Pedosphaera parvula Ellin514: one gene and its partner. The protein of the gene in region 1 binds, or shares a complex with, the protein of each later gene. Links are inferred from orthologs where the notes say so. Each region holds a gene or a part of one and is shown on either strand. Other genes may lie near its edges.

Region 1 (10,975 bases):
ATGGCATCGCCGTAGGGACCGTTATTATCGGAGTTGATTTGGTAGCAATCGCCATAAGGACCGGCGCCGTCCAGTTGCAACATGATCATTTGTGGAGTTCCGTCTGCAAGCCAGGTCTTTTGAAAATCAGATTTTTCGCCCATCATAGAGTGCACGGCGGTGTAACGGGTATCCAGTCCGCCAACGCGCACCCAGAGGGGATATGTTTCGGAAGGCTTCCGGTTAAAATTGCGCGGCAGAATAATTCCTGCCCGCAGATAGATGGGGCGGCCATGGAATTTGCTCAGGAGAGCTGATTGTATTTGAACGAATTTTACGAGCTCGGTATCTGCTGGTAATTGCTCTGGTCCAATCTGCTGACTGAGTTGGAGACAGACTGTATTACTTATGGCGTGATCGATATGAACTTTGGCAACCGAACTGTACAAATCACCAGGGGCATTCGGCAGGCGAAGGTCTTGATTCACCATCAGCAATGCCTGGACAAAATAATCTCCTGTCGGGAGTTCGGAAGGATTGGGAATAGGGCAGGAAATGGTTGAGTGATCGAGCAGGAGTTTTTGAGACGAAACAAAATCGTCGGCATCGCGGCCAATGATGACAGAGCCGTCGTTGATGGCGAACCTCGGTTCGGGAGATTCCTTTTGGTTAAGGATGACCAAAAGACGTCCGGTTTGAGGCGTTGCGACAAGGCCCTGCTTGAGAGTCACCTCAAAGCGGAGGCTGGCTTCGTTGGTTGCAGAGAAGCTCTCGAGACAGAAGAGTAAAAGAAGAAAACCCAGGATTGGCGGGAGCAGCTTGGAAGACTGCACTTTTGGAGCAAAATGTGGTTTCAATTTGGTATCCCTGTTTTCAAGCGAAATTGATTAATTCTTTTGGGCGACATCCTTTTGAAGCTGGTGTAACAAACCGTCGAGAAGTTTTGCCCAGAGTTCAGATCGAAGTTCTGGGGATCATCATGAGCGTCTGGAATACCCGGCATCGATATTGGCGTGGAAGGCGGGAACCATCCAGGTACCGTGTTCCACACTGGCGATTACATACAGTAGAGCCAGACGGTCCAGTTGCGATTCTGTAAACCCAGGATCGGGAGCAATGCCATCATTTCCAGGACGTCCTTGCGGGTCGGTGCGGCGAGGCTGGATGAGTTCGGTATGAACGAACAAACCGCGACTTTTTTCCTTCAATACTTTGGTTTCAAATTTGGTGGCACGCCACGGAGTGGTGAGGGGGTGGGGAGCGACGGATTGTCCGAGCCGGTTGACGAAAAAGTGGGCTGCATGGTTGCTGCCCCAGAAAGTGAGGCCGTTATAAAACCAGGTGGCTTCGTTGATGTTTGTAGGGAATGTCTTTTCGTGATAGTTCGGTGCACTGACGTCATGGATCACAAAATATTTTGCCTTTAATGTATTTGTGATTGCGCCGCCGATTTCAGCATCCGTTATTTTGTGGCTGGACAGGTAAGATTGTAGTTGTGACCGGTCCACAGTCATGGGTTTCCCAATGAGGTCCTCCTGTGGATTCGGGAGAGAAGTCAACGGTTTGCCAAGTACACCATATTCGGCAACCGGACGCAGCAGCCACCTGGCTTGTTCAAGCGGGGGAGCGGAGAACTCCAGTTTAGCCTCGTCAAAAGGCAGGCGGACATCTGAGCCTTGAGTGTTGAGGGAGCAAAGCGAAAGGAACGCTAAGGCTAAGGTCTGGCAAAATCCTTTGATCATAAAGGTATGCCGGAACGAATAGCAGCTGAGAGTGAACTAGTCGAGGTTTATGAGCCGGCCTTTTGCGGTTCAGCCGCAACTGCTGGCGCGTGATCTCGACTGAGGCGTTGCCAGGCGAGAATTCCGGTAAGCAGAGAGATTGCACCACAAATCAAGTAAGGATACGACTGCTGATATGTAAAAAGTGGCAGGGCGAATAGTGGACCAATAATGCGGGCCAGACTGCCTGCGCTTTGGGCAACACCAATCGTGACCCCTTGTTCCTGGGCAGAACTGAAGTTGGAAATCATTCCGAATACTGGAGGGCGGGTCAAACTGGAACCAATCGAGAGAAGAGCCAGTAGAATCAAGACCTGAGTCCAGTTTTGTGCGAAGGGCAATGGTCCCAGGCTTATGGCAACTAGAAACAAGCTCAGGGCGATGAGCTTCGGTTCACCCAAGGCTTTGACCAGGCGACCGGTGGCACCGCCCTGAACCAGCGCCCCAACCAAGCCTGCGTAAATGAACAGATAAGACACTGTTCTGATGCCCTTAGCCGAATCGAACTTAAGGGAAAATTTTGACAAAATGAGTAAGCCGAGCGTGGATTCAAAGCAGGTGAAACAGAAGGTTGCCAGGAAGAAAATGCCGATCAGAAGGCCGACCTTTGGCCGCGACAGGGTGTGCATCCATTGAGCCAAATGAGGACGCGGAGCAACATGTTCGGAAGAGGGTTTCCAGCTTTCAGGCAGGATGGTCAGAGCGAGAAAGAAATTTATGGCGCACAGAGCAAACGCCGCCCAACCGGGACCGGAATCGCCGAAATAAGTTCGCGCGACAGCGGCCAGGATTGGGCCGAAGATAAATCCGAGCCCGAACGCCATGCCGATCAAGCCCATTCGTTTGGAACGGTTTTCGGGAGGGGTGATATCGGCAATATAAGCTTGGGCCACAGTAATGTTGGCACCGCAAACACCAGCGAATGCGCGTGAGGCTATAAGGAGGATGAGTGCTGTGCCTCCTTGCTGCATCGAGGCGTAGGCAAAAATCAGATAAGAAACTGCGGCTCCCGCGGTGCTGGTAAGCAGAACCGGGCGGCGACCGATGCGATCCGAGAGACGACCCAGAAAAGGTGCGAAGACAAACTGCATGAAGGAGTATGCAGCCATGACCAGCGCAATCTGCCAACCGGTCGCATTGAAATTCTTTGCGTAAATCGGCAGCAGGGGAATGACGAGCCCGAATCCGATGAGGTCGATGAATACGGTCAAAAATATAATGCCAACAGAAGGTTTTCTCATGGGGCTTGGACTAGAAATTTTTGCACGAGCCGGAATTGTATGTTGACCGCATAGGCAGAGTTTATGTGCGAAAGCGGTATAGTCAAGCGGAGGGCTGAGCTCGTCTTTGAAAAAGCAGAAACACTCTTGCAGATTTTTCGGGGAGGCCTGATTAAATCGGTTCGTCAAATGCACCAACCATCCGAAAAAACTCTCCAACTAAGGCAACAATCTGGCTCTATAAAAGAGGCTGGGGGAGTTCGATGAACCTTTTATAATGACCTGATAGGGGGTGGTGCTAATAGTGAAATTGGTAATCAGCAGCCAGTTCGCCAAATTCGTCGAACCATCCACCTCATACTTGTCGCCAGCCTGGCCACTCAGAGTCAAACCAGTGTCTCCGCCGGGAAGTCTTTGGATTTTGCTGAACAAAACCGGTACTGCAATCGGGGGGATGATGACATTCAGTAGTGCGTTGGAGCTGGTAATTGAGCCAAAGGCATTGGTTACGACGATGGAATAATTTCCAGCATTGTTCGTCTGCACATTCGTGATTACAAAACTGCTCTGAGTAGCACCTCCGATGTTTGTGCCATTAAATAGCCACTGATAGGTCAGTGGAGCGGCCCCGGCAGCAGTGGCACTAAAACTAACATTAGTGCCAAGATCGACTGTCTGGCTGAGCGGTTCGCTCAATAGAACTGGGACCAGCGAATTGACGGTCAGCGAAGCACTTGAGCTGGTAACAGAGCCGAAGTTATTGCTGACTTTGACAGAGTAATTTCCACCATTGGTTGTCTGCACATTCGTGATTACAAAACTGCTCTGAGTAGCACTTCCGATGTTTGTGCCATTCAATAGCCATTGATAGTGCAATGGTGCTGGACCTGTGGCAGTGACGGTAAACGTGACATTAGTGCCAGGATTTACAGTCTTTCCCTGGGGTTGCTTGGTGATGGCAGGTTTCTGCTGGACGAAAAAGTGATAATAGGTGTTGCCAGTCGGTTCGGTAATCCAGACGTGGCTATCCTTGGGATTGAGAACCAGGTAGGAAAGAGTGGGGAAATAGTTCGTTGCAGGGAGGTGGTATTCGGTAACCAAATGTGTGGAAATATCGACCGAACCGACGGAGTTCGAATTGTACTCACTGAACCAGATTACGCCATTATTCGTATCAATTGTGATACCGTAGGGTCCATTGGTGCTCAGGACACTGGTTGCAGAAGGCAGCTTGAATTCCGAGATCACCCCATTAGTTGTGATGCTGCCGATCCGTTGACCAGCGTATTCAGTAAACCAAAGACTATTCTTGGAATCAGACACAATGTCAAACGGAACACTGCCGGCCGTGGGGAGAGTGTACTCATGCACCACATGATTTGTTGGGTTGATGCTACCGATCTTCGCCTTGGCGCCTTCAACGAACCAGAGGTTGCCATCCGGACCCGGGGTGATGTTGTAAAGGAGGCTGTTGGTGGCGATAACATTTCCGTTACCCGTGATGCCGCGGTACTGGCTAAAAACTCCGCTCGCGGTTACGGCTCCAAGCGCATTGTAGGTTAATTGGGTAAACCAAACGCGACCGTCAGACCCTTTGGTGATGCCTGCAGGGTTGGAGTTGGTGGCGGTAGGGATCAGGAACTCGGGGAGAAAAACTCCATTGGTGGTGATGCGGCCAATTCTATTTGCGTGTGCTTCCGTGAACCAAAGATTGCCATCGGGGCCGGTGGTGATCCCGTAGGGGCGCGTGTCGGCAGTCGGAATTACAAATTCCGTTATGAAACCGGGCCCTTGAACGCTGGATGCGTTGGCCTGGATCCTGGCAATCCTGTTGCCGCTAAATTGTGTCAACCAGAGATTGCCATCCGGCCCCAAAGTAATTGACTGCGGAAGACTGGCTATGACCGGGAAGGGGAAGATATTTACTTCGGGAGCAGCTCCCGCCCTCATCAAGCTTGTGAAAACGAGCAGTGTTGCCAGAAAAGCCAGCCCCAAGCCACGGCATCGGATTGCAGCAGGGCAGGTCTTGAAAGATATACTCGTCTTCTGATTATTCATTTTACAACTCGCATTCTCAGCATTTGGAAATCTCCGCACATCCCTCTAGCGGCGGCGGCGGTTATTACCAAGGCTAACCATATAGGCGATTTTAAGATTTTCGTCCAAGCGAAAATACTGGGCGAGAGTAAAGGCAACCCGTGGAAGGGCAAGTGAAATTAAACTGCCACTTCCTCCACGGATTGGGTTGTTGCCGGCACATTGTGAAAAACCTGTGTGTAAGAACCTGAGAATAGAGGTTTACAGCTGCCGTCCCTTTTCGTTTCAATGATAGTATGAGTGACGGAATGTCTGATGGTGCCGGTGCACCGGGTGATTTTAAGAAGTCCCGCAGGAAAAAAGCTGGTTTTGTCGAAGCGGCTCCCAAGCTGGACCGCTTGCCACCGTATTCTCCGGAGGCCGAGCAGGGGGTGCTGGGATGCATACTTCTGTCGCCAAATGATTGCATCGGTGAATGCGTGGAAAAGTTGAAGGCCGGACCGGAGTCTTTCTATGACCTCCGGCATCAAGTGATCTTCGAGAATTTGGTGGAAATGTATGATAAACGCGAAGCCATTGATCTTATCACTTTGCAGCAGCGATTGAAGGACAAGGCCAAGCTGGATGAGGTGGGGGGGCTTGTTTATCTCGGGACTCTGCCTGACACCGTTCCGTCCGCGGCCAATCTGAGCTTTTACCTCGAGATCGTTTATGAAAAGTTCATTCTCCGGAAGATGATTTATGTCTGTACCGATGTGGTGAACCGGGTGTACAGCTCGGAGGAGGAAGTGGATACGCTTTTGGACGAAGTAGAGCGGGATATTTTACGAATCAGTGAAACGCGCGCTGAAGGGGCTACAGACAAGATGAAGGATCTGGTGAAGAAAGCCATTTCCACCATCGAAGATTACCATCAGCGGCAAGGAATGTTGACTGGAATTCCGACTGGTTTTGCCGACTTTGATAAAATGACGAGCGGGCTGCACGGGGGAGAAATGGTGGTGTTGGCTGCCCGTCCCAGCATGGGCAAAACCTCCCTGGCGATGAACATCGCCGAACATGTGGCGATCGATCAAAAGCTACCCGTCGGGGTGTTCAGCCTGGAAATGACTTCGGAATCCCTGGTGATGCGTATGTTGTGCTCACGATCGAAGGTAAACATGCGCAATGTGCGTGAGGGGTTCCTGGCTGAGCGGGATTTCCCAAAGCTGACCAGCGCTGCCGGCAAGCTGGCCAACGCGCCGTTGTTTATCGATGACACCTCCGGCCTGTCGATTCTGCAGCTCCGCGCGAAGGCCCGGCGCATGTCACAGCAGTATGGAATCAAGCTGTTTGTGATTGACTACTTGCAGTTGCTCCATTCTACTGCGCGCCGAGCCGAGAACCGGCAGCAGGAGATTGCGGATATCTCGAACGGGGTGAAATCGTTGGCGAAGGAACTGGATGTTCCCGTGATCGTGTTGAGCCAGTTGAATCGTGAGTTTGAGAAGGACAAAGATCGCAAACCGCGCTTGTCGGACTTGCGTGAATCAGGTTCAATCGAACAGGACGCTGACCTGGTGTTGTTGTTGTACAAACCAACGAAGGAAGATGATGATGATGCGCCCGCGCAGGAACAGGAAGCGATAGCGGTGAACCTGTTGATTGCGAAGCAGCGTAACGGGCCGACGGGTGACGTGCACTTGACGTTCATGAAGCCCTATACACGTTTTGAAAACGCAGCAAAAGTCAGTGATGATGATGTGCCGACTGGAAATTAGCCGATGAACACCTTTATCCGCCGCGGCGGTTTCCTACTCCTTTTATTGCTGGCTTACGTGCCGAATTCATCGGCGCAATCCCTCTTCGATAAAGTCGCGCAAATCATCATTACCAACGTTGGCCCGGCGACGGTGAGTGAAGATCTGGTTCGGGCGAACATTCATGTCAAAGTGGGAGATCCTTATGTCCGCACCAGTGTCGATGACGATGTGAAGAACCTGTATGCCACCGGCTACTTCTTTAACATCCAGGTTCTGGATAACTTCACGGACAAGGGAGTGGTGCTTACCTACATCCTGCAAGGAAAGCTCCGGCTGACCGGGATCAAATTCGAGGGTAATACCAAGTATAGCAACTCGAAGTTGCTCAAGAAAGTTACCTCCAAAATTGGAGATCCGCTGGACGAGCGAAAACTATTCACCGATTCCCAGGAAATTCAGAAGATGTATCAGAAGTCCGGGTATCCAAGAACCACGGTTAAATATGTCATCAGTAACATTGATGAGCGTGCGGGCCGGGCGAGTGTGATTTTTGAAATCCAGGAGAGTCCCAAGATCAAAATTGTGGAAGTTGATTTCACCGGGGCGAATGCTTTTTCCCAAAAGAAATTACGGCGCGTAATCAAGACCAGAAGGCATTGGTGGTTGTCCTGGCTGACCCGGAGTGGAATTTTCAAGCCGGATCAGTTTGACGAGGATCAGGAGAAATTGAAGGAGTTCTACCAGGAAAAGGGTTATATCGATTTTGAAATCAAAGATATTCGGATCACCAATCCCACGCCGAAGACAATGCGGATCGAGTTCGTGATTTACGAAGGCAATCTATACAAAGTGGGTGCAGTAACATTTAAGGGGAATCTGCTCTTCAATACGAATGATATTTTCCGGGGATTGAAGTTGCAGCACGAACAATCGCACGCGAAGACCAAGATTGGTGAGCATGGTCTTCAGGCCGATGTGGGCATGACTTTCACTCCTCAGGGCCTTCAGGATGATATTCATGCGATCGAGGATTTTTACGGTTCCAAAGGTTACATCGATGTGAAGCAAGGGGCGAACCTGCGGGTAAACAAGATCGCAAATACTGAGAACGGAACAATGGATCTGGAGTACAACATTGATTCCGGCGAAAAGCAATACATCGAGAAGATCGAGATCAAAGGCAACGTAAAGACCAAGGACAAGGTCATCCGCCGCGAATTGGCAGTTTCGCCGGGTGACACATTCGACATGGTGCGCGTCCGGTTAAGCAAACAACGTTTGGAGGGTTTGCAATATTTTGAAAAGGTGGATACGCAACCGGAACCAACGGTCATTCCGAATCATAAGAATCTGATTGTCGGAGTGGATGAGAAGTCCACCGGCCAGTTTACCTTTGGGGCAGGATTCAGCACGGTAGATAGCATTTTAGGCTTTGCCGAAATCAGCCAGTCCAATTTCGATCTTTTCAAGCCGCCTTACTTCACTGGTGGAGGTCAGAAGTTCCGCCTGCGCGTGCAGCTTGGCACACAACGCCAGGACTATCTGATTTCCTTTGTGGAGCCGTGGTTCCTGAATCGTAAGCTGGCTCTGAGCATAGATCTCTTTCACTCGGTGTATAACTTCCAAAGTCTGGATAATCTTTATAACGAAACCCATACTGGAGCCAAGCTGGGGCTAACCCGGGCTCTGGGAAGCGATTTTCTGATCGGAGGAATCAGTTATACGGTTGAAAATGTTGGCATTGTTGATGTCAACGAAAACGCTCCTGCCACTATTTTTAACGACAGTGGAAATACGCTGCTTTCGCGCTTTGGTGTTTCGCTGGCCTACGATACTCGCAACAGCACGACCTTGCCGAACAAGGGCCAGAGAACAGAAATTTCAGCGGAAGTTGTCGGCGGACCTTTGGGTGGAGACGCCAATTTCTATAAAACTGAAGTGAAGAGCGCCTGGTATTTCAAAGGGTTCGCGAAGGATCATGTGCTTGAAATCGTGGGCCGCGCGGGAGTGGCCGATCGTTTGTATGGTTCGAAGGATTTGCCATTCTTTGAACGTTATTACCTTGGTGGTCAATATTCTCTCCGTGGCTACGATTATCGTGGAGTCGGTCCGCGAGAGGCTACGCAAAACGGCCAACAATTTGAACCCATTGGTGGCGATACCTACTGGATGGCTTCGGCGGAATACAGCATTCCAATCATCTCGCGGTTAAGGTTTGCGGTGTTCTATGACATCGGAAGCGTTTATGCGCTGCCTTACAGTTTCCAGACCTCACAGATACATGCAAGAGGACCTGTCATCCCGGGAGCACCGACTCCACTTGGCGCTTTCCAGGATTATGGCGTGGCAGGCAGTACGACAGCCTACAGCGACAACTGGGGCTTGGGATTGCGACTGGATTTACCCATCGGACCACTGCGACTGGACTATGGCATTCCGATTCATCATGATATATTTAATAGTAACAGTGGAAAGTTCCAGTTTGGCGTCGGATTTGCCCGTCCATTATAAGTTAACGATCAAAACATGAAGACTATTTTAAAACGAATTCTACCAGTATTGCTGTTGACCTCTTTGCTCAGCATCCCGGCCATGGCAGAAAGCCGCATTGCGACCATCGATTTGCGCAAAGTATTTGATAACTACTGGAAACGCCAGCAGGCGGAGGCAGCGCTGAAAGATAGAGCTGCGGAGTTCGACAAGGAATATAAGTCGATGGTGGATGACTACAACAAGGTAAAGGAAGATTATAACAAGATTATTGCCTCTTCCAATGACCAGTCAGTGACCCAGGAAGAAAGGGACAAGCGCAAAAGTTCAGCGGAGGCGAAACTGTTGGAAATTAAGAGCAGTGAAAATACCATTCGGGCTTTCGAGAACAATGCCCGGGACCAGCTTGATACGCAGCGCAAGCGGATGCGTGACACAATTCTTCAGGAGATTCGCAACGCCATCAGCGCGAAGGCCAAGGCAGGCGGCTTTAGTCTGGTGGTTGACAGCGCGGCTGAATCCATTAACAACACGCCGGTGGTGCTCTATGACAATCATGATAACGACCTGACTGATGGCATTCTGTCCCAGTTGAATGTCGGTGCTCCGCCAACAGCGACGAAGGAGACTCCCGCGGCAGACGATAAGAAGGAAAATAAGAAATAATCCTTCAAGGGAATTTAAAAGGCCAGCTGCAAGGCTGGCCTTTCTCATGTACCAGAAGAGAGATCAACTCTCGCTCAATCGTTTCTTGGGAGCTTCAAATAACATTTCGTGTGCTTCCTTCAGAATGGCCGGGATTTTTTCAGCAAAGGGGCTGCGTTGAAGAACCGCAGCGAGATTGAGCGAATCCACTTTGCTGGAGTTCTCACCAGGAAACCAATGGTCCGCCTGGCCGAGAAGATTGTAGCGCATTTTTCCCCAGGCGACTAAATCCAACGACTTCGCATAAGTCCACAGCCGGAGAATCTCCAATATATTGATCTGGCCTGGAACATCGATGTATTGAGGCAAGCCTCGGAACCAAGCCTTGCACCAGTCTGCGCCCAAGGTGCGTTCCATCTCAGTTCGCAACCTTTTTTCAATGGGGGTGATGGTGGCCTGTAACTCGTCGTAATAGTCCAATGCCTTGACATGTTCGTCGAAGTCCGATGGTTTGGCGGCACCGCAACTGAGGGTGTGCACCTCGGGCCGAGCCAGGCAATAGAGATCGTTGAAAATCATCGGGGATAACGGAGCGCAGAGATCGACGAGTTTTTTCGGTGGGTCGTATAGTTTGCCGCCCTTGTCATTGGGGCTGATGATAAAGACGCCCATGTCTCTCTTTCGCGCCTCGGTGATCGTAGCCCAGTTCAGATCGTTGACGAAATACCAATGCACGTTGAAGTAATCGAATTCGTCTGTGGCGATGGCTTCCTGGATGATGTCTGTAGTGGCGTGGGTGGAAAAGCCGATAAAGCGAACCCGGCCGTCCTTCTGGAGCTTGCGTGCCGCGGCAAGACATCCGTTCTTTTTCAGAGAATAATCGAGCAGTTGACGGTTGTTAATTCCGTGGAGGGAGAGCAGTTCCACGTGATCGAGCTTTAGATAAGCCATCGACTGCTCAAACTTTTTCAAGAACTCGGCGGGATTCTCGGTTGGTCCCACCTTCGTTTGAACTATAATTTTGTTGCGAGGCAGAGTCGGCAGGATATTGCCGAGTTGCATTTCCGAGGATCCATAGCCG
Region 2 (11,104 bases), on another replicon or contig:
ACAGTTATTGGGATACCTTCGTGCATCAAGAATCGAACACGGCTTGCTAATCAACTTCGGAGCAGGAAAATTCCAGATCAAAAAATACATCATCAACGACGTAATAGAAAAATTTTAATTTGTGCCTTTTGTGCCTTTTCGTGGCCATTTTTAATTTATGAAACCATTAAATGTAGGTCTTATCGGTTACGGCTTTATGGGCCGTACGCACTCCAATGCCTTCCGCAAGGTCAATAATTTCTTCGACCTGGAATATCAACCCGTCCTTAAGGCCATCTGCGCGCGTGACGGCGAAAAAGCCACTGCTTTCGCGAAGAAGTGGGGTTACGAATCTGTCGAAACCGATTGGCGCAAACTTATCGCCCGCGATGACATCGATCTCATCGATATTGCCACACCGAATAACACCCACGCCGAAATCGCCATGGCTGCTGCCAAAGCTGGCAAAATGATCCTCTGCGAGAAGCCGCTTTCCATGAATGGCCCCGAAGGCGAAAAGATGGTGGCTGCGATCAAAAAAGCCGGCGTGCCAAACATGGTTTGGTATAACTATCGCCGCGTCCCTGCCGTAACCCTCGCCAAACAACTCATCGATGAAGGAAAGCTCGGTCGCATCTTCCATTACCGCGCCAAGTTCCTCCAGGACTGGACCATCTCCAAAGACCTCCCTCAAGGCGGCGCCGGGCTCTGGCGTCTGGATGTCAAAGCCGCTGGCAGCGGTGTGACGGGCGATCTTCTGGCACACTGCATCGACACCGCCATCTGGCTCAACGGCAGCATCAACACTGTGACCGCGATGACGGAAACCTTCATCAAGGAACGCAAGCATACGCTTACCGGCAAGGTTCAAAAAGTTGGCATCGATGACGCCTGCGCATTCCTGGCCCGCTTCAACAACGGCTCGCTCGCCACGTTCGAATCGACTCGTTACGCCCGCGGTCACAAGGCGCTCTACACCTTCGAAATTAACGGTGAAAACGCCTCTATCGCCTGGGATCTCCACGATCTGCATCGCCTGCAATATTTTGATCACCGCGACGAAGGCCGTACTCGCGGCTGGCGTTCCATCCATGTGACCGATCCCGACCAGCCCTACATGAAGAACTGGTGGGTGCCCGGCCTCCAAATTGGTTACGAGCATACCTTCATTCATCAGGTGGCGGATTTCCTGAAGAGCCTGGAATCCACCAAGAGCGCCCATCCCGATTTCCGCGACGCCCTGGAAACCCAATACGTTTGCGACGCCGTTCTGAAGTCCGCCAAAACCGGCAAATGGGAAAAAGTGCCTAAACTGAAGTAAATGAGGTTCGAATACCGAAGTTTCCCCCTGAAACTACGGTATTTACCCCGACTGAATGTTTTTGACGGCGAAACCGTCTTGAATCATAATTGAGTCCGCAATTTAAAGCATATCAATACAATGAAATCTTTAACTCTCAGTGTAGCGATTACCTCCGTTCTCGCTTTCTCCCTCTTTTCGGCCTCGGCAGCTGAGGAAAAGGCAATGGATGCGAGCAAACTCCCCCCTGCCGCCACCAAGACAGGTGTGAGCTACGCCACGGATATCAAACCGCTCCTCGAAAAATCCTGCTTCAAGTGCCACGGCCCAGACAAGCAGAAATCCAAACTCCGCCTCGACAGCATCGAAGCTGCCATCAAAGGTGGCGAAAATGGCCCTGACATCATCGCAGGCAAAAGCGAGAAGAGCCTGCTGGTTTTTTCTGTGGCACACGCCGGCGACGAAGACGACTTCATGCCCCCACCCAAGAGCAAGGACACCCCTCAGCTCACCAAGGAGCAGGTCAGCCTCGTCCGGGCCTGGATCGACCAGGGCGCCAAGTAATCCGAATTTGAAATTCACGCCAACGCTTCCGATTCACGTCGGAAGCGTTTTTATTTCACTCCAGTTACCAACGGCTGCACCCACGCCGTCTCCAGATCGCCCTTCTGATAATAATTTTCCTTCAGCTTCGAAGAAATCACCTTGGCCCGGACATAAATTTCATCTCCCTTCAAATTATAACAGGGAGATGTGCCTTTTACTTCCGCCAGCACCATCCCAATCTCATCACTATACTTGCGCGTCGTTGGAAATGGATTGCCTCCCTTCAAAGGCAACGGTTCGCTCTTCGTATCATACCCTTTGCGAGTTCCAATGAATTGTGTCGTATACGTCACTCCTTCTTCCGGCTCAATCTCGATGGCAAGCTTATCCTTCTCGCGCCGAATCTCCTTCAACTTCACCCCGCTGCTCGCATAAAAATCCCCGGCTTCCATCGCCGCAATAATGCTCTCCGGGGTCAACTTCTCCGCATGCACCATTATCCATCCACGGCCTGGACGACTCTCTTTCTCCACCGTGCCCAGATAATGATGTGCATCATCCACCGCGGTGCACCAGATTGGTTCCATCCCCAGCTCCGCCAATCGTTTCGTTAGCACAATGTCATAGATTCTTTCCACACTGGCGTGGTCCTTGTCTCCATAGTTATGTACCACGGGATGGCCATTCCAAATCTCCATGAATCGCTCCCCCTTTACTCCCATGATATCCTCCGCCGTGAGCGCCCAACCGAAGTTCGGATGATTGATATGTGGAATCATCGGCTGGCCGGTGACCATTCGCTGCTCCAAAACCGCATTGACGTTATTCTGCAGCACCTCGGCCCGACTGCCTCCTGTCTGAGGCAGAACGACATCGCGTATGTTCGACACGCACATGTGAATTGGCAGAACTTTATACTGGGCGCTGATTTCTTCTCCCGGCACCAACAAAAACTTTCCCGGCTCCTCAAATTTTCCACGAAATTCCGCCAGGGTCTTCAATCTTACTGCAGTTTTTCCCGCCTCGGTTTTAAGCTCCACCCAGTTCGTCCCGAATTTTGCCACGTATCTTTCCAGGGCCACACTGCCTCCCCGGTTTGTATTTGCTCCAGTCCACCGCTGCCCGCTGAGGAGCACATTGTGATCGGAAAGCGCAAGGAAGTTGTAGCCATGCTCCTTGTACCAATCCACAATCATCTCCGGATAATCATTGCCGTCGCTCCAAAGCGAATGGGTATGAAGATTCCCCTTCAACCACTGCCCTTTCTCCTCTGCCGGAACATTTAATCCAGAGAGCAGAACGACCGCCAGGATCGCGCCAAATAAAAGAACTCTCGCATCTTTCATAAAATCATCACGGAACGAACATGCGGAAGTGATTACCCGATTTGACTGCTGCCTCCAATCAAATTGAGGCACCACCTTAAAGGCCCCCATGCCGCGTCAAAAAGGTCCTTCCGGCTCTGCCAACGGAGTCAAAGGTTGACGCTTTAATTGCCTCAATTTCTGTTGCTGCACCAAAATGGCGAGGCGCTCTTCATCGCCCAAACCCGGCTTGCCGCTTTCCTGTGCCAGCACAGCCATTTGCCTTTCGATGAATTGATTGCGTAGCCTTAACACGATGTCATTCATCTGCTGCGTTGGATTTGGAATGGGCCGCTCTTCTGATGATGCTTCAGTGATCAGGCTGCGCATCTCTTCGGACTCACAATCATTGAGAAAAGTCGCCACTCCCTGCCATGTTCCTTGTGCATGAACCGCCAGCCGCATCACGGCGATTTGCCGCACCGTCAGGTGTTGAATCCAGTTGGGATCCAGATGCGCGTGAATCCAATCCATTCCTTCCTCTTGAAGAAAAATCAGCTTTAAAAACCAATGCTCCGGAGTGTTCAAGGGAACTTTGCTTGGCTTTATCTCGATCGCTTCTTCAACTTCAAGTGGTGTGGCATTTTTGGATCGTGAGGCCTTCCTGAATTCAGCTCGCACAGCCTCGGGAGGAACTCCCAATCGAAACGCTGTTTTTTGAGCGTAGGTATCGATTAACACGACATTGCCCGTCTTGTAAACCGCCTCCGCCATTTCCTGCAGGATAATGAGTCGCCCCTTGTCGCTGGCAACATCATTCGTTTCACAAAGCCGGTTCAGGTAATAGTCGAAAAAACCGCTCGCCTTTTTCACCAACTCCTTAAAAGCCTCGCCCCCGTATTCCTTGATAAAACTATCAGGATCGTGTGGTGCAGGGACTACCGCCACACGGATGGCCAACCCGCTGGCGAGCAAACTATCGAGCGAACGCACCGCTGCATTCTGCCCCGCATTATCCGAATCAAAGCAGAGCACGACCTCCTCCGCATATCGTTTCAAAATACGCGCATGATCCGCCGTCAGCGCGGTCCCTTGCGGTGCCACCATGTTCTGCACGCCTGCCATATAGCAGGCGATCAAATCAAGCTGTCCTTCGCAAACAATCGCGGATTGTGCCTCCAGCAAGGCTCGCTTCGATTTATCCAATCCAAAGAAAACTTTGCCTTTGGTAAATATTGGCGTCTCCGGGGAGTTGACATATTTGGCAGTTTTTTGATCCCCTGAAAGCACCCGCCCGCTAAAACCAATCACCCGCCCCTGTTCATCACAAATCGGAAAAATCAACCTTCCTCGAAACCGATCGTAATAATGATCCGATCCTTCCTTGCGCAATATCAATCCCGATTGCTCCATGACCACCGGATCAAATCCTTTGCTCCTGGACCAGTTAACCGTGTCCTCCCAGACATCCGGCGCATAGCCCAGGCGAAACAGTTTAATCGCTTCTTCGGTAACACCGCGTTGTACAAGGTAATCACGGGCAATTTGTCCGGCTGCTTCATTGGCCAGCGCACTCTGCCACCGCTGGGTGATTTGCTCGTGGATTTGCAGGAGCACATCCTTTAAATGCCGACTCTGTTGCTGCGCGGGATTATTGTCCATTTCCAGAGGAATCTTGGCGCGTTCAGCCAGCCTTTTTACAGCATCCGGAAATGGAATGTTCTCGTACTCCTTGACGAAAGTAAAAACGTCGCCACCCTTATGACAACCGAAGCAATGAAAAATCTGCTTATGAGGATTGACGTTGAAACTGGGAGACTTTTCCTTGTGAAACGGACATAGCGCTACGAAGTTCGCCCCAGCCCGCTTCAATGGAAGATAGGAGCCAATGACATCTACAATATCACTGGCAGATCGAACTTGCTCTCTGGTTGCTTGCGAAAAAAAGCCGGTCATGGAACAAAACAAATCACTATTTCAACACAGTGATCTGTTCTATCCCTAAAACGTGCTTATGGCAAATCCTCTCTTCGCTTTAAGTTCTTGGTTTCTGGAGGAGTAGACTTAATCAGCAGAAACTCCGCATTCGTTTTCACCAACTTTCCCAAATAAGAGCTTTTAAAAACTTCCTGCTGGACCGTGGAAAGATCGGGAAAAAAGGTGCTGCCATAAACATCCCTTTGGAATGCGTCATACTGCGCGATCTCCTGTGGACTGTAAAATCTGGCGTTGAGGAGTGCCAGGCCAGCCATGAGTATGCATAGAAATCGGATCACCCCGCCTATCATCCCCAAATAATATTCACTCGCACCAAACATGTTGCTGCCCACCAATTTGCCTCCTGCACCTTTTTTCAGGACAGAAAAGATGCACTTAACCACGATGGCAATTGTTATATAAACAGCAATGTAGCTGGTCCAATGGGCAAACGGGCAGGAATCACTCAGCATATCTCCTAATCGCTTATAAAAGAGAGCCCCTACAGCCACAATGGCCATCCATTGAAACATCACCATCATTTCTCCTGACATACCGTGCTTCCGGCCTTTGTTGATGCCCAACAAGACCACGATTACCACGGCGATATCAAACCAGTTGATTGGAAGGTTCAGCAGATTCATATGCTCAATATTTGGACACTTTACTTGTGCCCATGATGTTGTAAGCAGGTTTCTGGCCAACTTTCGACTTACCCCCTCCGGCAGTCAGTCGGTTTAAGGATTATCCCGTAACCAGTAGCGGATGGCTGTGCCTTGGGAGTTCTGAGGATCCAGTTCCAGCACCTTCACATAGTGTGGTCGTGCCGCCTGCGGTTGATGCAACTGGTCGGCGTAAAGATTAGCCAGAACCAAATGGGCCGCTGCCACATTGTTCGCTGGTTCATTTGAACCGCACGCCAGCGCTTTTTCGAGTTCCTGGGCAGCATCAATGATGTAACCCGATTTCTTTAGCCCCAGTGAGAAGTTAAAACGCGCACTAAATGCGTCTGGCTTGATGGCTAGTGCGTTTTCATAGGCTTGTAACGACAAGCCCATCTCCCCCACCTCGTAGGCAGTCAGTCCGAGGCTGGATTGCGCTTCAAAGTAACTCGCGTCTGCTTGCACCGCGGATTGATACGAAGTTTCCGCATCCTTGGTGCGACGATCCCGCTGTGCTTGTGCACCTCGCGCTACCAATCGCTCTGCCTCAGTCCGATTTCCAGCTGTCGGTTTTTGACGGGACTTATAGCTGTACCGCGGGTATGAAACCGTGGCATAGGTTGGTGAAGTCGTTTTGGACACGGCTTCAAAATTGCTGGACACTTGCGTGGATGAATTCGTTTCCGGGCTTTCTCCGGCTGTTTGCGCCCTTCCCGTGCTGGCGCTCTTAGGTTCGTGCTTAAACAAATTCGCAGGATTCATTTTTTGCAGAAAACCATGTTTCTCCTGCTGCTTCGCCGTTAACGCTGGAACCGTTGCTGTTGCCTGCGTTCGCGCCGGAGCTTCTGGAACCGCTTCGGCAGACTGCCTTTGTGGTGAGGCTGTAACATCCTGCGCCGGTTTAACCGTGGGAGCTTCGGCCAATTTTACCACCTCAGGCTTTACCATCCTCTCAGGTTGTGATGCTGGCGGTACAGGAACAGTTTTATTGGTGGGAGGCGTATTTGCGACTTTTATGGAATTGGTGTTCACTTCAGACGTCCTGGCGGCGTTGGTAACCACATTCGCCACCCTCACCGGATTCGAGGCCACCGGTTTCAAATTGTTTGTTGCCGAATGCACAATTGCGGTTTGGACATTCGTTGCTGGATGTGCTGTGGGCGTGAGTTCCAGTTCCAGGTCTCTGGCCGCGCTGTTGGCAACTTCCCAATTTGCCGGCCGCGGCTTCAGGGCCAGGTATTCCCTATATTTTTGTAACGCAAGTGGCCGGTTATTTCGATACGTTTGCTCGACCACCGCCAGGTTCAGCAAAGCCGGAGCGTAATTTGGCTGCAGCCGCAAACAGGCATTCAAATAATTCTCCGCATCGGAAGGTCGATTTTTCTGCAGGTAAACAAGGGCAAGATCATTTAGCACTTCCGGGTTCTGTGGATTCATCCGTAGCGCTTCGTTAAAACTTTTCTCGGCAGCCGCTGTCTCACGCAGTCGGTGTTGCGCAGTCCCCAATTTCACCCAGCCGTCAACAACGTTATTCTGACGTAACGTGAACGCTGTCAGTTCATTCCTGGCGAAATCCGGCCGGTTTTGCTCCAAGTACAGGCAGCCCAGGTTGTAATGAACCATAACCAGATCATGGTTCAGCCCCAGCGCCTTTTGGTAAGCATCTACGGCGTTGGCTGGTTGTCCCCCGTACTGATAGGCCAAACCTAAATAGTTCCAGGCATTGGCATTGGTGGATAGCAGCGTGGTCGCCGTCTTTAACTTTTCAATCGCCTGCCCATATTTTCCTTCATCCAGCAGGCGTTTCCCATCCAGCAGCGCACGCGGCCCTGCCGGGGTACATCCTGTAAGGACAACCGCCGTAAACATGGCGACGAACACCCCAAGATAGCTCCCGAATCGCTTTTTGTTGGTTAGCATTCAATGCAGGTGGTAACATTCGCGCCTTGACGTGTCAAGAAACGCACGGTTTATAACGTTTATGTTTTGGTTATTTTCACGAATAGTCATATTTTTATCGATTCTGCTTTTGCTTTCTCAGGCACAGGCTCAAAATCTCTTTTCCTCTGCTGACAGAAAGACAACCAAAGCGCGCGTAGTCATAGTCCACGACCCCGAGGCCACCGAGTCTTTGCAGCCAATTCCGGAGAGAATTCGAAGCCTGCTCGATCAGGGGATTACCAATGTGACGGGTAAAGCCACCGTGAAGGCGGCCTGGCTGAGCCTTATCTCCACTCAGGATATCGTCGGTATCAAGGTCTACTCGACTCCCGGGCCGAACAGTGGCACTCGCCCAGCCGTGGTTGCTGCGGTTATTCAAACCCTTTTGGAAACCGGATTACCTGCCACAAACATTATCGTGTGGGATAAGCGTTCTGTGGATTTACGCCTTGCCGGTTTCTACGAATTTGAAAAGCGATTTGGCATTCGGGTTGCGAGCAGTGTTGAGTCCGGGTACGATGAAAAAACTTTTTACGAGACTGCCCTTATTGGGAATCTGAGCTGGAGCGATATGGAATTTGGCAAAAAAGGACCTGGCATTGGCCGGAAATCCTACGTTTCCAAGCTGGTCAGCCAGCAAATGACCAAAATCATCAACATTACTCCATTGATGCACCATAATCTGGCTGGTGTGTCCGGCAATCTCTACAGCCTCGCCCTCGGTAGTGTGGATAATGTTCTTCGCTTTGAAACGGACGCTGATAATCTATCCCGCGCCGTTCCGGAAATCTACGCGCTGCCTATCCTGGGTGATCGTGTGGTTCTAAACATCGTTGATTCACTCATCTGCCAATATGATGGCGAGGAAAAAGGACTGCTGCACTATTCATCAGTTCTGAATGAACTGCGGATCAGCAAAGATCCCGTGGCCCTGGATGTTCTCTCGCTCCGGGAAATTGATCGCCAACGGCAGTTGGCCGGAGTCCCCGTCCTCAAGACGAATCTGGAACTTTACGTCAATGCATCGCTTCTTGAGATCGGTATAAGCGATCTCAAGAAAATCGAGACGGACAGGCTTCACTAGTCCCCTGTTAGGGCAACAGCACCACGCGGTAGAACTTCTGATTGTTCACGCCGGAACTGTCCACCTTGGTAGCTGTGTTACTCGTCGCAATCACATCCCCTGAAACATCGCTCCAGTTTCCCGTTATGATTGTTTTGGATTGCAACCGGTATGTTCTCCCGACAGTTGCATCCCAACTGATCATCACGTTTCCGCCAATCATCGAAACATTGCGAACACTGGGAGGCATGCCTGCTGGTTGCGAGCAGGAGGTGCAGACTGACCGCGCAGTGGTGATGTTAAGAATCCATCCCTGGCTCATGCTACCACTGTCTCCGCTGGTCGAATCGTCCACGTACAATGACCAGATACCGTTAGGACTCAGTCCTTGAAAGACAGCCAAGGCGGATCCATACGGTCCCGCCGGCGCCGGCGTCACAAGATCTCCAAATCCCCCGCTCGTGGGCGTAAAGGTTCCCGATGTAAGCAGGCCGGATGTGGGTAACTGATTAGTCGCATCGTCATCAATGGTTAGATTCACTGCGGTGCTCGGAGAACTTCCGTTCCCGCTCAGCAAGAGCGCACTTTCGCCACTCGGGTGAACCAACAGGGCATCAATGTCGCCCGGGAAGGTATGCGTCAACCCACGCAGAGTAGCGGTTACTTTGCTCACCGCTCCAGTGATACCAGACACTGTAAGATTCAGGGGGTAAATGGTTGATTTGCCAATCGTGCCACTGCCGGGAATGCGTATGTACGAGAGGTTGGTAAAACTAAACGTTGTCGTAACCAGTTTGCCCAGTCTGAAGTTGGCTGACAAATCCCCCAGGTCGTTTGTTCCATCCCGGAAGTGCACTGTGGCTGTAATGTTTGAGCCGCAGGTGCCACTGGCCATGAAAGCAAACGATTTTGTAGCAGTGCCGCCTTTTCCCGGCACACTGCCATAAGTTTGTGGTGCACTCGGATTGAGCACCCCACTGTTGCTCTGCAAAGTTCCAATCAGATTGGTGGTATCCACACCACCTATGTTTTTAATATTGAAGTTTATGATTACCGCTTCATTCGGATCGATTGCATTATTTGTGACGTCACACACCTCCAACGCCAACGAAGTCCCGTCCAGGGTCAGGAAAGGTGTGTTTGCACCAGGAACCAGGTTGAAGTTGCCATGGGAAATATCGAAGAAAATATTACCTGCCGCTTCCACTCTGATCCTCGCCTGAGTACTCGCCAGGTTCGGCAGGAAAATATCTTCCGTCCCATCGTTGGGTGTGTTGGTGGCTAGAACAATAGGAAATGACAAACCTCCATTGGTAGAGAGCAAAATGTTTACATTGGCAGCATTGATCGGCGAAGTGGCAGTACCCGCAACGTCCCAGGTAACCGTCTGAAGCCCCGACCAGGTCACTCCTGCAGCAGGTGCTGTAACCTTGAACGGCCCTACGTTGGTAACGACCGTGACCTGCATACTTCCCGAGTCCACTCCTCCGCCCCCGGTGCGATTATCTCTGACAGACACACGAAACGTCATTGTCCTGCTTGTGGTTGGCAGTTTCTCTCCAAGGCTGCTCGTGCCGCTTAGAATACTGGAGAGCTTGGGGAAGATGCGAGATGGATTGTTTGTCGGATTGAAAGATCTGAAAATCGGGCTACTTCCGTTGTCTGGCGCGCTCAAAGCGAGTGCAGGACCAAGATCGAATTCCTCCCAGCAATAGGTTAGCGCATCACTGTCCGGGTCGGTTGCACTGGCCGTGAGCATAAAAGGTGTGTTCCCCGGAATTTTGAAGGAAGGCCCTGCGTTGACAATAGGCGAATGATTGCCTGTCGCAGTTGTGACTGCACAACTATTTCCACCGCCCGCAGCGGAATACGCAAATATTTCATCCAGGCTGATCACATGAAAATAAGGATCACTGTGCGGTTGCAAATCATCAGCACCACAGATACCCGCATAGGCCATGATGGTGCTCCCACTGCCCGGTTCATACGCGGTGCCTGTATTGCGGTTTCCCCCGCCACACGATCCTGCCACACTGTTGAACGGATGATTCGCTCCGAATTGGTGGCCCATTTCATGCGCCACGTAGTCGATATAAAAAGCATCACCAATGGGAGCGGACAAGCCAGTGACTCCCTGCGCCTTCCGGGAGCTATTACAAACAACCCCCAACCCCGCAATGCCACCACCACCTGTACTAAACACATGGCCAATGTCGTAATTCCCATTGCCGATCAGACTATCTACTTGTGTTTGATTCTGTCCCAGCATGACGCCACCATTATTGTCGGTATAGGGACTGGTAGCTGCACTGGTGCAAACGAGCAGATCATT

Evidence for each region.
Region 2: the proteins of dnaB (region 1) and dnaG are in contact, whole or in part, in a crystal structure (PDB 2R6A), measured with the Geobacillus stearothermophilus proteins. The link is inferred for Pedosphaera parvula Ellin514 from one-to-one orthologs. Residues at the interface, in WP_033016901.1 of Geobacillus stearothermophilus: Ser13, Glu15, Ala16, Gln18, Glu91, Leu92, Asp94, Ala95, Val96, Pro97, Thr98, Ala99, Ala100, Asn101, Tyr104, Tyr105, Ile108; in WP_049624496.1 of Geobacillus stearothermophilus: Lys456, Leu457, Leu458, Pro459, Ala460, Asn463, Ala464, Leu467, Leu535, Leu536, Ile537, Ala538, Gln544, Glu545, Asp548, Tyr549, His552.

The regions. Positions count from the first base shown.
Region 1 is NZ_ABOX02000017.1:77,880-88,854, reverse strand. Bases 4,719-7,545 are described here. They hold dnaB (replicative DNA helicase), read left to right. Parts: upstream 4,719-5,313; coding sequence 5,314-6,777; downstream 6,778-7,545. Other genes in these bases: bamA (outer membrane protein assembly factor BamA), read left to right, coding at 6,781-7,545; CFLAV_RS32365 (virginiamycin B lyase family protein), read right to left, coding at 4,719-5,038. In the rest of the region: CFLAV_RS14905 (alpha/beta hydrolase-fold protein), read right to left, coding at 1-836; CFLAV_RS14900 (hypothetical protein), read right to left, coding at 957-1,721; CFLAV_RS14895 (MFS transporter), read right to left, coding at 1,769-3,001; more of CFLAV_RS32365, read right to left, coding at 3,200-4,718; more of bamA, read left to right, coding at 7,546-9,270; CFLAV_RS14875 (OmpH/Skp family outer membrane protein), read left to right, coding at 9,286-9,915; CFLAV_RS14870 (aldo/keto reductase), read right to left, coding at 9,979-10,975. UniProt on the Escherichia coli protein: The main replicative DNA helicase, it participates in initiation and elongation during chromosome replication. Travels ahead of the DNA replisome, separating dsDNA into templates for DNA synthesis.
Region 2 is NZ_ABOX02000011.1:12,847-23,950, forward strand. The notes cover bases 2,677-5,632. They hold dnaG (DNA primase), read right to left. Parts: upstream 5,086-5,632; coding sequence 3,268-5,085; downstream 2,677-3,267. Other genes in these bases: CFLAV_RS10605 (PHP domain-containing protein), read right to left, coding at 2,677-3,171; CFLAV_RS10615 (CvpA family protein), read right to left, coding at 5,142-5,632. Also shown: CFLAV_RS10590 (GxxExxY protein), read left to right, coding at 1-118; CFLAV_RS10595 (Gfo/Idh/MocA family protein), read left to right, coding at 158-1,300; CFLAV_RS10600 (c-type cytochrome domain-containing protein), read left to right, coding at 1,421-1,843; more of CFLAV_RS10605, read right to left, coding at 1,894-2,676; more of CFLAV_RS10615, read right to left, coding at 5,633-5,750; CFLAV_RS10620 (tetratricopeptide repeat protein), read right to left, coding at 5,844-7,688; CFLAV_RS10625 (DUF362 domain-containing protein), read left to right, coding at 7,750-8,793; CFLAV_RS32165 (reprolysin-like metallopeptidase), read right to left, coding at 8,801-11,104. UniProt on the Escherichia coli protein: RNA polymerase that catalyzes the synthesis of short RNA molecules used as primers for DNA polymerase during DNA replication.